DNA from 3 places in the Simplicispira sp. GW247-4R2A genome. Region 1 is predicted to be linked to each of the others. Evidence: predicted binding sites of a transcription regulator. Region 1 holds the regulator's gene; each other region holds the start of a gene.

Region 1 (4,695 bases):
TTTTCACTGGCCTGCTGAATCGCCAGCACGTCACCGCACACTGAAAGACAGCACCATGACCAACAAATTGACGCACCACCACCTGAGCGCGGAATGGGTGCGAGACGAACACGGCGCCGCCATCATGTTGACCCAGCAAGACGGAATCGAGGAGCCGCAAACCGTGCTGGTGCATCCGTGGCAGTTGCGCGCGGCGTGCGAGCACTTCAGAGTCGTTGCCAGCGACACCCAGGCCGCAAAGACCATCGCCACCTTGCAGCGACGCATGGTGGGCCTGCGCGACCGTATCGACGCCCTGGCCGATTGGATGGCAAAGCACAGCGACCACGCCCATGCCGACCTGAGCTATGAAGTGACCCAGTTACAGGCGCTGCAAGACCTGGCAGGCGAATGGTGTGCGGAGTTTGAAGAATTGGAGTCCGACTCCACGCCCGCCACCGCAGAGTGCACCAGCGCACCCGCCGCCCAGGCTTCATTGCTTTGATTGAGCAGAAAAGGAACACCGATGGCAACAAGAAAACCGCCCGCCGCTGCGTGGAAGCCGGGACAGTCTGGAAACCCAAAAGGCCGCCCGGCTGGCACTGGTGAAGTGGCAAAGCTGCGCGCCGCCATTGCAGACCGCGTGCCTGAATTGCTGTCAAAGCTTATGGCGCAGGCATTGGAAGGCGACACTGCCGCCGCCCGCCTTTTGTTGGAGCGCGCCATTGCCCCGCTGAAGGCCGCAGAACAGCCGCAGGCGCTAACTCTGCCCGATGGGGCCCTGACAGACCAAGGCCGCGCTGTGCTGGCTGCCGTGGCCGCTGGTGAGCTTGCGCCGGGGCAAGGTGCTGCCCTGCTGGGCGCGATTGGTACGCTGGCGCGTGTGGCCGAAGTTGACGAACTGGCGCGCCGCATTACCGCACTGGAGGGCCGCCATGATGCGACTGATTGACCGACTGGCGCGACTGGAACAGCGCCAGCACCGCACCCATGGCCCATGCGCGTTTGACAGCGTAGAGGCCGCCCAGGCCGCCGGGGTGCGGGGTGGCTGGCTGCATATCGGCGCAACGATGCCACCCGATGAATGGGCCGCCGCTGCTAAGGCGCAACAGGCTGCACTGTGCGAGGTGCAGCATGGCAACGCTTGAACGCCGCTTGCTGGCGCTGGAAGGCACGACAGACAACCATGCGAAGCCACTGCCCACGGTAGTGCCCGACGACACGCCAGCCGACGAACTGGAACGCCTGCGCCGTGGTGGCCGTGAGGTGTACCGCTGGCGCGATGCTGTGGAGCTTTTCGTATGAGCACCTAAACAGACCGGCCATTGCCATCTCAAGCCCCTTGCAAACCCCTTCAATGGGGCTTTTTGTTGCCCGATAAGTTCGCAGTTTCCGACGCAATAGCCGAACGAAAAGCGCAACACCTAAACCGACATTCTCCCCGTGACAGAGGGGAACTAGGCCGGCTCATGTCGCAACAATAGCCGAACGATTCCGGCGCAATTTCCGCGCACCTGGACAGGGGCTTTTCCGGCTTTTCCCCAACTGCCCAAACTGACGGCCTGAGCGACTACAGCCAGATAGGCCGTCTCCCCAAAATTGGGGGCGAGGCTGCCAGCGCCTGAGCGACTACAGCCGGTAATCGTCGAGAACCCCACTTTGGGACATGCCGCACAGTACGCGCCTGCGAGGCGTAGACCGTCAGAGCAACTTTGCGCAGACGGGCTCCACATCACGCACGCGCCTGCGCGAAAGAAGGTACCCCCCAAAGTGCGACCCCCTTTGCGCTCCAAGTCACGCACGCGCCTGCGAGTTGCGGGGGTAGGGGCATCAAATGCCTGGCGCTCAATGAAATCAGGACCGCATGGACCCTTTGTTTTTCTAAACGTCCAGAAAAAAGGATAGTGGACCGGGGGCCCTTGCATAGCCACGACTGACCTTTTCTCAGGACCGCTGGTTCCCTTCACGCGCACACCCGCGAAATGGGAACCTTTTTTCAGCATGGGCAGGCCGTCATCCCATTTGACGCACACAGCCCCGAAATTCAGGCTGGTGCTGGTGGCTACATGCTGGCTACACGGTACAAAAACCGGTACCGCTGGCTACATGGTGGCTACATGACCCGGAAAAAGCAAAACCCCGCTATCTTTTAAATAGCGGGGTTTCCTTATCTGTATTGGTAGGCCGTGTAGGACTTGAACCTACGACCAAAGGATTATGAGTCCTCTGCTCTAACCAACTGAGCTAACGGCCCCCGTTCGTGCGGCAATCAGCCGCCTGAAACCAATCGGCGATTGTAGGGGCTCAGAATTTGTTCTCGGTTCGATGGCTGAGCGCATTCGAGACCAAGCGTGAGGTGATATCAACAATCTGGATCATCTTGTCGTAGGGCATGCGCATCGGCCCAATAACACCCAGGGTGCCCACCACTTGCCCATCCACCTCGTAGGGTGCACTCACCACCGACAGTTCTTCAAACGGAACCACCTGGCTTTCCCCGCCAATAAAAATGCGCACGCCCTCGGCCTGGGAGGACACATCAAGAAGACGCAGCAATTGCGTTTTTTGTTCAAACATGTCAAAGGCGCGCCGCAAGTTACCCATGTCCTTGGAAAAATCACTGACGGCCAGCAGGTTGCGTTCGCCGGAGATGACGACTTCGTCTTGCGCATCAGCGCCTCCCCCAACCTGCACCGCCGCCTGCATGAGATCGGCGATTTCCCCTTGCAGCATTGCCACCTCGGTTTTGAGACTCTCGCGGACCTGCTCCATGGCCAGCCCGCTGTAGTGGCTGTTGAGGTAGTTGGCCGCCTCGGTGAGCTGCGTTTGCGACAGGTCGCTCTGGACAAAAATCACCCGGTTCTGCACATCTCCCTCGGGCGAAACGAGGATCACCAGCACGCGGCGCTCCGACAAACGAAGAAACTCGATGTGCCTGAATACCGACGCGCGGCGCGGAGCCATCACCACGCCAACGAATTGCGACAGGCTGGAGAGAAGATTGGCCGCGTTGGCAATGACCTTCTGAGGCTGCTCGGCCGCCAGCGAATGCGGGGTGATGCGATCGCGCTGCACGGTGAGCATGGTGTCCACGAACAGACGGTAGCCTTTGGCGGTCGGGATACGCCCTGCCGACGTGTGCGGGCTGGCGATCAGGCCCAACTCTTCCAGATCTGCCATGACGTTGCGAATCGTGGCGGGCGAGAGTTCCAGGCCACTGGCACGCGAGAGCGTCCTGGAGCCGACAGGCTGTCCATCCTCGATATAGCGCTCGACCAGCGCTTTGAGCAACAACTTGGCGCGCGCATCCAGCATGCAATCATTTTACTGGCGTAAGTTTCTTGGACCATCGGCCCCGACCCTCATGCCGGTGTATATGGTCCCGCAGGCAGGATACTGAGCAGCCCGCCATTTCGGCCAGCGTTCGCTGGTCATACCAGCCCGAGCGCCACGCAGCCACGATTTGCGCTGTAGTTTCATCATCCAGCGCTCGTTTTCTCCCCCATGTTTTTCCAGCCGCCCGCGCAGCCACTTGCCCGGCGTGGCACCTTTCGCGGATTAGCTCGCGTTCAAACTCAGCGAAGGCACTGAGCATGTGCAGGAACATGCGGCCTTGGGGCGTCTCAGTTTCGATGGATTCAGTGAGCGAGCGGAAGCCGCAGCCCTTGGAGCGCAGCAGATCAAAGACCTTGACGAAATGCGCAACGGAGCGCGCAAGCCGGTCTAGTTTGTAGACCGTCAGCGTATCGCCGCGCTGCATTTTCAATAGCAACGCGTCAAGCTGTGGTCGGTCTTTTATGGCCGAGCGTTTTTCCTCAACGATTATTTCAACGCCCGCACGCTTGAACGCGGCAAGCTGCGCAGCAGTGTTCTGTTCAGTCGTGGAGACACGCGCGTAACCGAAGATGGTCACCGATCTTTGTACTGTGCATCAAAGCGTTTACGGGCGGCCATGTACGCGTTCGCACAGGCCATGGTGGCCGAATCGACCAAGCAAGGCGGCGACGGATGGTAGTAGTCGGCCCAAGCATTCACGCGGCGCTGTTCGCGGTCCCGTTGCAGGGTCTGGGCAAAATCGCGGGCATCCTGCAATGCCTGGGCCCGGGCCTGCTGTTGCTGCTGCTGCACAGCCCTGTTTTCCTGCTCGACTCTCACACGTTCACGATCAGCACGCATGGCCTGCTGTGCCTGCTGCGCAAGCTGATTCAGCGCGTACTCAGCGCGAAGAGCCGACACACCCTCATAGGCAAACATTGCGGCCAGGGCACCGATGAAAACGCCTGCGGCAATATTGCCTATGTCGGCAAAAAAGGTATCTTCACGAGGGAATCTGTTTCGTTCCATGGTCATTTTCTCGCCTCTCAATTCGTGAGGAATTGTCACACCAGGAACGCAGCGGAGGCCATGAATACCGGTTTTTTATGGCGGCGAGCAAAGGCCGGCTGAAGTTCAAGCGCAGCGCTTCGCGGCATTGGCCGGAGCATGTTCGACGGCAACGACAAAGCGGTAATGAATCAAGTGCAGCAGGAAGCAAAGGCAGGCGCGCTGGTTACATGGTGCCCCTTGACGTGGGGAACGTGGCGCGTGACAGGTTGAACATGGGGCGATGCCCCATACCCCAAAACGCGAACAAAGGCGCCGAGGTGGCGAAACAAAAAACACAAAATAAATTCTAAATTCTATTGACTTTTTATTTGTCAATCTTTTTTTGCATTT
Region 2 (4,695 bases), on a different contig from region 1:
GAAGTACTTGTCGATCTTGACGTAGTCGGGCCGCAACTCTGCCCAGAGACGCAGGCTTGAATGGCCCTCGCCATAGTCATCCAGCGCAAATCGGACGCCGCAGGCACGGATCTGCGTTGCCGCATGGATCAGCCGTGAGATATCCATTGCGTGATCGTGCTCGGTGATCTCGATGACCAGGGAGGATGGAGACACGCCTGCCGCTTCCAGCGCCCATGCCACGCCCGCTGCGGTCAATCGATCGACCATCTCGACGACGGCGAATGCGCTCAAGTTCAAAAAAAGCAACCGACCCGCAAGGCTGCTCCAGGTGCGGATGCCTTCGTCAAGGCAGGCTTGTTCAAGGCGTACCAGCAGCCCTTGCTCTCGAGCAGCATGAAACAGTTCGTCCGGGTTGCGTATGGCATGGCCCGCAGGCAGACGGATCAGGCTCTCATGGGCCACAACCGCTCCGTTGTCCAGCCGGGCAATGGGCTGGTAGTGGGCCCGCAGCGTGTTTTCGTCGAGCAGACGGGAGATGGACATGGTGTGAGACCCAGGAGCCGATGGCACAGGTCCGCTCACAGGGGAAGGATGCGCGGGCCGATCTCTGACCCACGGTCCCGCAATCGCCTGTTCAGGCGCCCATGCGTTGGTTTGGCGGTATTGGTTCAGCATAAGAGCCTGTTTGCGTTCTAAGCACCGGCGCCGACCAGCAGCGCGCGTCGCCCAGCCGGCGGCAGCCTCACGGGCGCGTGCTCTGCCGGCTTGGGCAGCACAAAGCGGCCGACCAGCGCCGACAGGTCGTGCGCCTGGCCGAGCAGGCTCTCGGCCGCCGCGGCGGATTGCTCCACCAGCGCGGCGTTCTGCTGCGTCATCTGGTCCAGATGCGACATGGTCGCGTGGATGGCGGCGATGTCCTGGTTCTGCGCCTGGTTGGTGGCCTTGATCTCGGCCATGGCTTCGGCCGCGTGCGTGATCGACGCGACCACCCGCTCCATGGTGTGGCCGGCATCGCCCGCCAGACTGGTGCCGGCATCCACCTGCTGCACCGATTCCATGATGAGCGTCTTGATCTGGCGCGCCGCTTCCGCTGAGCGGTTCGCCAGGCGGCGCACTTCGCTGGCCACCACGGCAAAACCCCGCCCCTGCTCACCGGCATGCGCCGCCTCAATCGCTGCGTTCAGCGCGAGGAGATTGGTCTGGAACGCAATCGAGTCGATCACCCCGGTAATGTCGGCAATCTTTTGCGAGCTGCGGGAGATCTGCTGCATGGTGGACACCACGCGCGTGACCACGCCGCTGCCTTGCTGGGCTACGCTGGCGGCTTGCACGGCCAGTGCCTCTGTGCGCTGTGCAGTGTCGGCCGACTCCTGCACCTTGCGCGTGACGTACTCCAGCGACGAGGTGGTCTCCTGCAGGCGGGCGGCGGTCTGTTCCGTGCGGCTGGACAGATCCGCGTTGCCGTTGGCGATTTCCGCGGACGCCATGCGAACGCTCTGCACGGAGGCGCTCACCTGCTGCACCAGGGTGCGCAGCGCTCCCTGCATCGTGGCGAGCGATCCGAGCATGTGGCCCGTCTCGTCGCGCGCGTGGCCGACGATATCGTGGCGCAAGTCCAGGCCCGCGACGCGGTCGGCCGTGGCGCTGGCCAGGGCGATGGGCCGCGTGATGCTGCGCACCAGCCACAGCGCCAGCAGCGTGCCCAGCACCAGCGACAGTCCACCGAAGGCCAGCAGCGACAGGCGTGCGACTTTGCTCAGCTCCGCCACGCGCAATGCCGCCAAATCGATCGCTTGGCGCTGTGAGTGGGTAAGTTCGTCCAAGGCCTGCAGAAGGGCCCGAGAAGAGGGCAGGAAGCGCTCGGCGTAGACCTTGTTGATACGCGAAGTCAGGCCCGAATCGCGTGCGGCAACCAGTTCGGTGCGGGCCCGCAGAAAGCCCACCTCCATGCTGCGCACATGGTCCAGCCGCTGGGCATCGTCGTCGGTGCTGAGCTGCTTCCCAAGCTGCGCGATGAGGGTGTCGTACTGCCCCTGCGTCTGCGCGATGTCGGCTCCAAGGATTTCACCCACCTCGGGTTCGGAACTCAGGGCGACCGCCTTGTAGCGCTCGGAATTGATCGCCTGCAGCCGGTAAGCATCGGCCACGAGCCGTTCGTTCGCCACGCTGCGCTGCACCATGGCTTCGGTCGACTGGTTGATGCGGTAGAGCGACCAGATCCCGATGGCCGCGCCGACAAGGCTCAGGGCCAGGACGGCCAGGAAGACGGAGATCAAGCGGCGCCCCAGGGAGCCGGTAGCGGAAGGCGTGGGCGAGGAAGGCGCGTCGATGGACATGTCACAAGGTGCGAAAGGGAAAGGCCGCCGGATGGGCGGGGCATCGAATCGCCGCAGACGGTATTTGCGGCACTGCAACACACTGTGCGCTGCAAATGTGTCAGTTTGTTTTCAGTGGTGTGCCGACAAAAGTGCGGCGGCGTTCCCCAGCCGCCGCCATCGCAATCGCACAGCGCCAACCCTTGAAACCAGGCCAAATGCCCTTATCATTAGCACTCGTCCAATGCGAGTGCTAGCAACCTGCACGGACTGATATCACCGAGCGCCTGCCCTGCCAGGCGCTTTGCCTTCACGGCGCATTTTTTGAACCAGGAGTACTGCAATGAACCTTCGTCCCCTTGCTGACCGCGTGATCGTCAAACGCGTCGAGTCCGAAACCAAGACCGCTTCGGGCATCTACATTCCCGACAACGCCGCCGAGAAGCCCGACCAGGGCGAAGTGCTGGCGGTTGGCCCCGGCAAGAAGAACGACAAGGGCGAACTGGGCGCGATGAGCGTCAAGGTCGGCGACCGCGTCCTGTTCGGCAAGTACAGCGGCCAGACCGTCAAGGTCGATGGCGACGAGCTGCTGGTAATGAAGGAAGACGACTTGTTTGCAGTCGTCGAGAAGTAATTCAAACGCTATTTATTCGATAGCTACTAGCGATTACCAGATAAGCGCTAAGAACGTATTTAACCCATATTCAGGAGCTCCAACATGGCAGCAAAAGACGTAGTTTTCGGCGGCGAAGCCCGCGCACGCATGGTTGAAGGCGTGAACATTCTGGCCAACGCGGTCAAGACCACCCTGGGCCCCAAGGGCCGCAACGTGGTGCTCGAGCGCTCGTTCGGCGCCCCCACGGTGACCAAGGACGGTGTGTCCGTCGCCAAGGAAATCGAACTCAAGGACAAGCTGCAGAACATGGGCGCGCAGATGGTCAAGGAAGTCGCTTCCAAGACCTCTGACAACGCCGGCGACGGCACCACCACCGCCACCGTGCTGGCCCAGGCCATCGTGCGCGAAGGCATGAAGTACGTGGCCGCCGGCATGAACCCGATGGACCTGAAGCGCGGCATCGACAAGGCCGTCACGGCCCTGGTCGCCGAGCTGAAGAAGGCCTCCAAGGCCACCACCACCAGCAAGGAAATCGCCCAGGTCGGCTCCATCTCCGCCAACTCGGACGAATCCATCGGCAAGATCATTGCCGACGCCATGGACAAGGTTGGCAAGGAAGGCGTGATCACCGTGGAAGACGGCAAGAGCCTGGACAACGAGCTCGATGTCGTCGAAGGCATGCAGTTCGACCGCGGCTACCTCTCGCCCTACTTCATCAACAACCCCGAAAAGCAAGCCGCGATCCTGGACAACCCCTTCGTGCTGCTGTTCGACAAGAAGATCAGCAACATCCGCGACCTGCTGCCCACGCTGGAAGCCGTGGCCAAGGCCGGCCGTCCGCTGCTGATCATTGCCGAGGACGTCGAAGGCGAAGCCCTGGCCACGCTGGTGGTCAACACCATCCGCGGCATCCTGAAGGTCGTGGCTGTCAAGGCCCCTGGCTTTGGCGACCGCCGCAAGGCCATGCTGGAAGACATCGCCATCCTGACGGGCGGCAAGGTCATCGCTGAAGAAGTCGGCCTGACGCTTGAAAAAGTGCAGCTCACCGACCTGGGCCAGGCCAAGCGCGTCGAAGTGGGCAAGGAAAACACCATCATCATCGACGGCGAAGGCCAGGCTGCCGACATCGAAGCGCGCGTCAAGCAAGTGCGCGTGCAAATCGAAGAAGCCACCAGCGACTACGACCGCGAAAAGCTGCAAGAGCGCGTGGCCAAGCTGGCCGGCGGCGTGGCCGTGATCAAGGTTGGCGCTGCCACCGAAGTCGAAATGAAGGAAAAGAAGGCCCGCGTGGAAGACGCCCTGCACGCGACCCGCGCTGCCGTGGAAGAAGGCATTGTGGCTGGCGGCGGCGTGGCGCTGCTGCGTGCCAAGCAGGCTGCCGGCACGATCAAGGGCGACAACGCTGACCAGGAAGCCGGTATCAAGCTGGTGCTCAAGGCCATCGAAGCGCCTCTGCGCGAAATCGTCGCCAACGCCGGCGGCGAGCCGAGCGTGGTGGTCAACGCCGTGCTGGGTGGCAAGGGCAACTACGGCTTCAACGCCGCCAACGACACCTATGGCGACATGATCGAGATGGGCATTCTGGACCCGACCAAGGTCACCCGCACCGCACTGCAGAACGCCGCTTCGGTGTCCGCACTGATGCTGACGACCGAATGCATGGTCGCCGAAGCGCCGAAGGACGAATCCTCTGCCGGCGGCGGCATGCCCGACATGGGCGGCATGGGTGGTATGGGCGGCATGGGCATGTAATGGCCCCAGGGCGGGGCTTGCCCCGCCTCG
Region 3 (4,695 bases), on a different contig from region 1:
AAGAACCAACTCCTGGCGCCGCGCCTGCCTCTGAACAGGCCCCGGCGGTTGCAGCACCCGCCTTCGCGCCCGAAGCGACCACCGGTCTATTCGCCGAAAGTGCAATCCCCCACATTACGGCCATTACGGCCGCCCAAACGCCTGAATCGCCCCATGCCGCGCCCCCGGCCTCCGCTCCCCGGATGGGTTGGATGGACAGGTTGCGCGGCGGCCTGCGCAAAACCAGTGCCAGCATCGCCACCGTCTTTACGGGAACCCGCATCGACGAGGCGCTGTACGAGGAGCTCGAAGAAGCCCTGCTGATGGCCGATACCGGCGTCAAGGCAACCGAGCGCCTGCTGACCGACCTCAAGCGCCGGGTGAAGGACACCCGCACCACCGACCCCGCCGCCGTCAAAGGGCTGCTGGTCGATGCGCTCACCGAACTGCTGCGCCCGCTGGAGAAACCCCTGGTCATTGGCGAATTCACGCCGACGGTCATCATGGTGGCAGGCGTCAACGGCGCGGGCAAGACGACCTCCATCGGCAAGCTCACGCGCCATCTGGCGCAGGCCGGCGCCAGCGTGCTGCTGGCGGCGGCCGACACCTTCCGCGCGGCAGCGCGCGAGCAGCTCGGCGTCTGGGCCGACCGCAACACGGTGGAAATCATCAGCCAGGAAGGCGGCGACCCCGCCGCCGTGAGCTACGACGCCGTCACCGCCGGCCGCGCGCGCCGCAAGGATGTGGTGCTGATCGACACGGCCGGGCGCCTACCCACCCAGCTGCACCTGATGGAAGAGCTGCGCAAGATCAAGCGCACCATCGTCAAGGCCGGCAACGCGCCCGGCGCCGCCGGCATGGGGCAGCCGCCGCACGAAGTGCTGCTGGTGATTGACGGCAACACCGGACAGAACGCGCTGGCCCAGGTGCGCGCGTTCGACGACGCGCTGCAGCTGACCGGCCTCATCGTCACCAAGCTCGACGGCACCGCCAAGGGCGGCGTGCTGGCGGCGATCGCGCAGGAGCGCCCGCTGCCGGTGTACTTTATCGGCGTAGGCGAGAAGCTCGAAGACCTGGAGACCTTCAGCGCGCGCGAGTTTGCGCTGGCACTGCTGACCTGAAGGTCCAGCAGGCACAGCAGGCCCAGGAAGCCTCTACGCAGCAACCTCCCGCCGCACCCAGTCTGCATATTCCACCGTAGCCAGCAGCCTCTGCACCACCAGTTCGGGCAAGTCGTACGGGTGCAGGGCGCGCAGCAAACCCAGCAGTTGCGGCACTGCTGCCGGCAGCGTCTTGCACACCAGCCGGTGCTCGCCTTCTTCCCGCAGCACGCCCGCCCAGCGGTAGTGCGAAACCACGGCCTCCACCTGCACGCAAGCAGCCAGGCGCTGCGCCAGTACCGCCTGCGCCAATCGCCGAGCGTCTTCGGCGCTGGCGACGGTGGTGGTCACGGCACACAACTCGGCTGTGGCGTCGATCGGGTTCATTCCAGGCTCTTTGTGCGGGCCGAGGCTGACACCGCAAGGCCAGTGATTCGGGTGGGCGACACTATCGTATTTATAGCTGTCATCGCAATACCATCAGGCGGAAGGCTGTATTTTTAACATAATTCCAACTATCGGTTTTGTCCCACACCAATTTGGGGAACTTGGCGGTTAGCAGTCCCTCTAAGAGAGTGCTAATATTTGCCCATGGACGAAAGGAATTCTGAAATGAAACTCCCCTCTGGATCCGCAACAACCGCGCTGGCCCCGGCCAACCCGTGGGCGCTGGTGCCGCCACTGGGGAATCTGGACGCCTACATTTCCGCCACCAACCGTCTGCCGTTGCTGACGCTCGAAGAGGAGCAGGCCGCTGCGCGCAGCCTGCGCGAGAACAACGACCTGGACGCCGCGGGTCGGTTGGTGTTGTCGCATCTGCGCCTGGTGGTGTCTATCTCGCGCCAGTACCTGGGCTATGGCCTGCCGCACGGCGACCTGATCCAGGAAGGCAACGTGGGGCTGATGAAAGCCGTCAAGCGCTTCGACCCCGACCAGGGCGTGCGCCTGGTGAGCTACGCCATGCACTGGATCAAGGCCGAAATTCATGAGTACATCCTGAAGAACTGGCGCATGGTCAAGGTGGCGACCACCAAGGCGCAGCGCAAGTTGTTCTTCAATCTGCGCTCGATGAAGCAAGGTTTCAAGGCCGACGCAGAAGACGCCGACACGCACCGCAATACCTTGTCGGAGCGCGAGATCGACCAGATGGCGTCGCAGCTGAACGTGAAACGCGAAGAGGTGATGGAGATGGAAACCCGCATGTCGGGCGGCGACGTGCTGCTCGACCCGGCGCCATCGGACGATGGCGAGCAGGCTTTCGGCCCGATCGCCTACCTGGCGGACGCCGCGCACGAGCCCACCGCCATGATCGAATCGCGCCAGCGCGACGCCCTGGCAAGCGATGGCATTGCCACTGCGCTGATTGGTCTGGACGAGCGCAGCCGGCGCATCGTAGAAGAGCGCTGGCTGAACGTGAACGACGACGGCTCAGGCGGCATGACGCTGCACGAACTGGCGGCCGAATACGGCGTCAGCGCCGAGCGCATTCGCCAGATCGAAGTCGCAGCCATGAAGAAAATGAAGAAAAGCCTGGCCGAGTACGCCTGAGCACAACCAACTTGAATCAGAAGGCGCGCAACCCTCACCGGTTGCGCGCCTTTTTCATGTGGTGGGGGCTTTTGATGTCTGCATGCCCTTCGCGCCGCGCCGCGCTCACCTCTGGCGCGGGAGCACTGCTCGCGGCCGTACTGCCCCTGGCCCGCGCTGCGGACGCCAGCACCGCACTGGGCTGGCCGAGCCGCACGCTCAAGCAAGCTGTTCCAGCAAAACTGGCAGGTCGCCGGCACCACCGCCGAAGGTCTGGCACGGCGCGTGCAGGCGGATGCTTAGTTGCTCGGCAACGTGATTCGTACGCGCCATACCACCGCCCAATAGCCGCCCGCCCCAGCGCCCCGCGGCATTCAGCGGTCCATCGGCAGGACCTGGCTCTCCTTTACCTCCTCCATCACCACGTAGCTGTGGGACTGGGCCGTGACGGGGAGCTTTTTCAGCATATCGCCGAGCAGATGGCGGTATTCGTTCATGCCGCCAAGCCGGGCCTTGACAAGGTAGTCAAAGCTGCCGGACACCAGGTGGCATTCCATCACTTCGGGCAGGTGCAAAAGCTCTTGGCGCACCTTGTCGAACACGTCACCCGACTTGGACGACAGCGTGATTTCCACAAACACCAGCAGCGTTTTGCCGAGCGCGGCGGGGTCCACGCGGGCGTGGTAGCCGGTGATGACCTTGTCGCGCTCCATGCGCCGCACCCGCTCGGAACACGGCGACGTAGACAGGCCGATCTGCTCGGCCAGATCGGTCATGGAAATACGCCCCTGGCGCTGGAGGATGTCGAGGATTTTCCGGTCAATGCGATCGAGTTCGGCCATTTGAAGCGTCCGGCAACAAAACAGCCCTCTATTTCAGCCGAAATTCTGGCCAATGGCACATTTTTAAGTGAAATTTATGGCGCTGCCATCCATAAACTTCCTATAAATCCTGTTGATTTTGGAGTGCGCGATGAAAGTCATAGTTCTCGGTGGCGGCGTGATCGGTACCACGACTGCGTATTACCTGGCCCGTTCGGGCGCCGAGGTGGTGGTGCTCGACCGCCAGAGCAGCGTGGCGCAAGAAACCAGCTTCGCCAACGCTGGTCAGGTTTCGCCTGGCTATTCCACGCCTTGGGCGGCTCCCGGCATTCCGTTCAAGGCGATGAAGTGGATGTTTCAGAAGCACGCGCCACTGTCCATCCGCCCAGACGGCAGCCTGTTCCAGCTGCGCTGGATGGCCGCCATGCTGAAAAACTGCTCCGCCGATCGTTACGCGATCAACAAGGAACGCATGATGCGCGTCGCCGAGTACAGCCGCACGTGCCTGCGCCAGTTGCGTGCGGATACCGGCATTGCCTACGAGCACCGCAGCCAGGGCACGCTGCAGCTCTTTCGCACGCAGGCCCAACTCGATGCCGTGCAGCGCGACGTGGCTGTGCTGAAGGAATGCGGCGTGCCGTACGAATTGCTGGACCGCGACCAGCTCACCACCGTTGAGCCTGCATTGGCACAGGCACGCGAGCGCCTGACCGGTGGGCTTCGCCTGCCCAATGACGAGACAGGCGACTGCCACATGTTCACGCAAGCGCTGGCCAAACTGGCGCGCGGCCTGGGAGTCGATTTCCGCTTCGATCAAACGGTCGAGGGGCTGGTCACCGAAGGCAATCGCATCACCGGCGTGCGGGTGGGCGGCGAAGTGCTCACGGCCGACCGCTACGTGCTGGCCTTTGGCAGCTATTCACGCGGCTTCTTGGAGCCACTGGGGCTCAAGCTGCCGGTGTACCCGGTGAAGGGCTATTCGCTGACGGTTCCATTGCTGAACCCCGAACTGGCGCCGCAGTCCACCGTACTGGACGAGACCTACAAGGTCGCGGTTACGCGCTTCGACAACCGCATCCGCGTCGGCGGAATGGCGGAGCTGGCGGGCTTTGACCTCTCGCTCAACCCGCGTCGGCGCGCCACGCTGGAGATGGTGGTGAGCGACCTGTTCCCCGGCGGCGACTTGCCCAAAGCCGAATTCTGGACGGGTCTGCGCCCCATGACCCCCGACAGCACACCGATTGTCGGCGCCACGCCGTATTCCAACC

Evidence for each region. Region 1 encodes HrcA, which represses chaperone genes, less so after heat shock. Its sites were predicted from a motif close to TTAGCACTCNNNNNNNNNGAGTGCTAA; they were not measured.
Region 2: AC07ZH_RS09465 (co-chaperone GroES) is a predicted target of HrcA. The motif match lies at 2,528-2,554, and genes of this name have one in related genera.
Region 3: rpoH (RNA polymerase sigma factor RpoH) is a predicted target of HrcA. The motif match lies at 1,635-1,661, and genes of this name have one in related genera.

What each region holds. Positions count from the first base shown of each region.
Region 1 covers NZ_JBWKZM010000003.1:53,425-58,119, reverse strand. The annotation lists gene AC07ZH_RS03265 (hypothetical protein) at 56-484, shown strand; gene AC07ZH_RS03260 (DUF5681 domain-containing protein) at 506-931, shown strand; gene AC07ZH_RS03255 (hypothetical protein) at 915-1,127, shown strand; gene AC07ZH_RS03250 (hypothetical protein) at 1,114-1,284, shown strand; tRNA gene AC07ZH_RS03245 (tRNA-Ile) at 2,157-2,233, opposite strand; gene hrcA (heat-inducible transcriptional repressor HrcA) at 2,284-3,294, opposite strand; gene AC07ZH_RS03235 (recombinase family protein) at 3,299-3,892, opposite strand; gene AC07ZH_RS03230 (hypothetical protein) at 3,889-4,329, opposite strand.
Region 2 covers NZ_JBWKZM010000011.1:71,092-75,786, forward strand. The annotation lists gene AC07ZH_RS09455 (EAL domain-containing protein) at 1-525, opposite strand, end outside; gene AC07ZH_RS09460 (methyl-accepting chemotaxis protein) at 675-2,318, opposite strand; gene AC07ZH_RS09465 (co-chaperone GroES) at 2,641-2,931, shown strand; gene groL (chaperonin GroEL) at 3,016-4,665, shown strand.
Region 3 covers NZ_JBWKZM010000040.1:29,904-34,598, reverse strand. The annotation lists gene ftsY (signal recognition particle-docking protein FtsY) at 1-1,100, shown strand, start outside; gene cutA (divalent-cation tolerance protein CutA) at 1,134-1,466, opposite strand; gene rpoH (RNA polymerase sigma factor RpoH) at 1,692-2,627, shown strand; gene AC07ZH_RS19690 (Lrp/AsnC ligand binding domain-containing protein) at 2,981-3,448, opposite strand; gene AC07ZH_RS19685 (D-amino acid dehydrogenase) at 3,579-4,695, shown strand, end outside.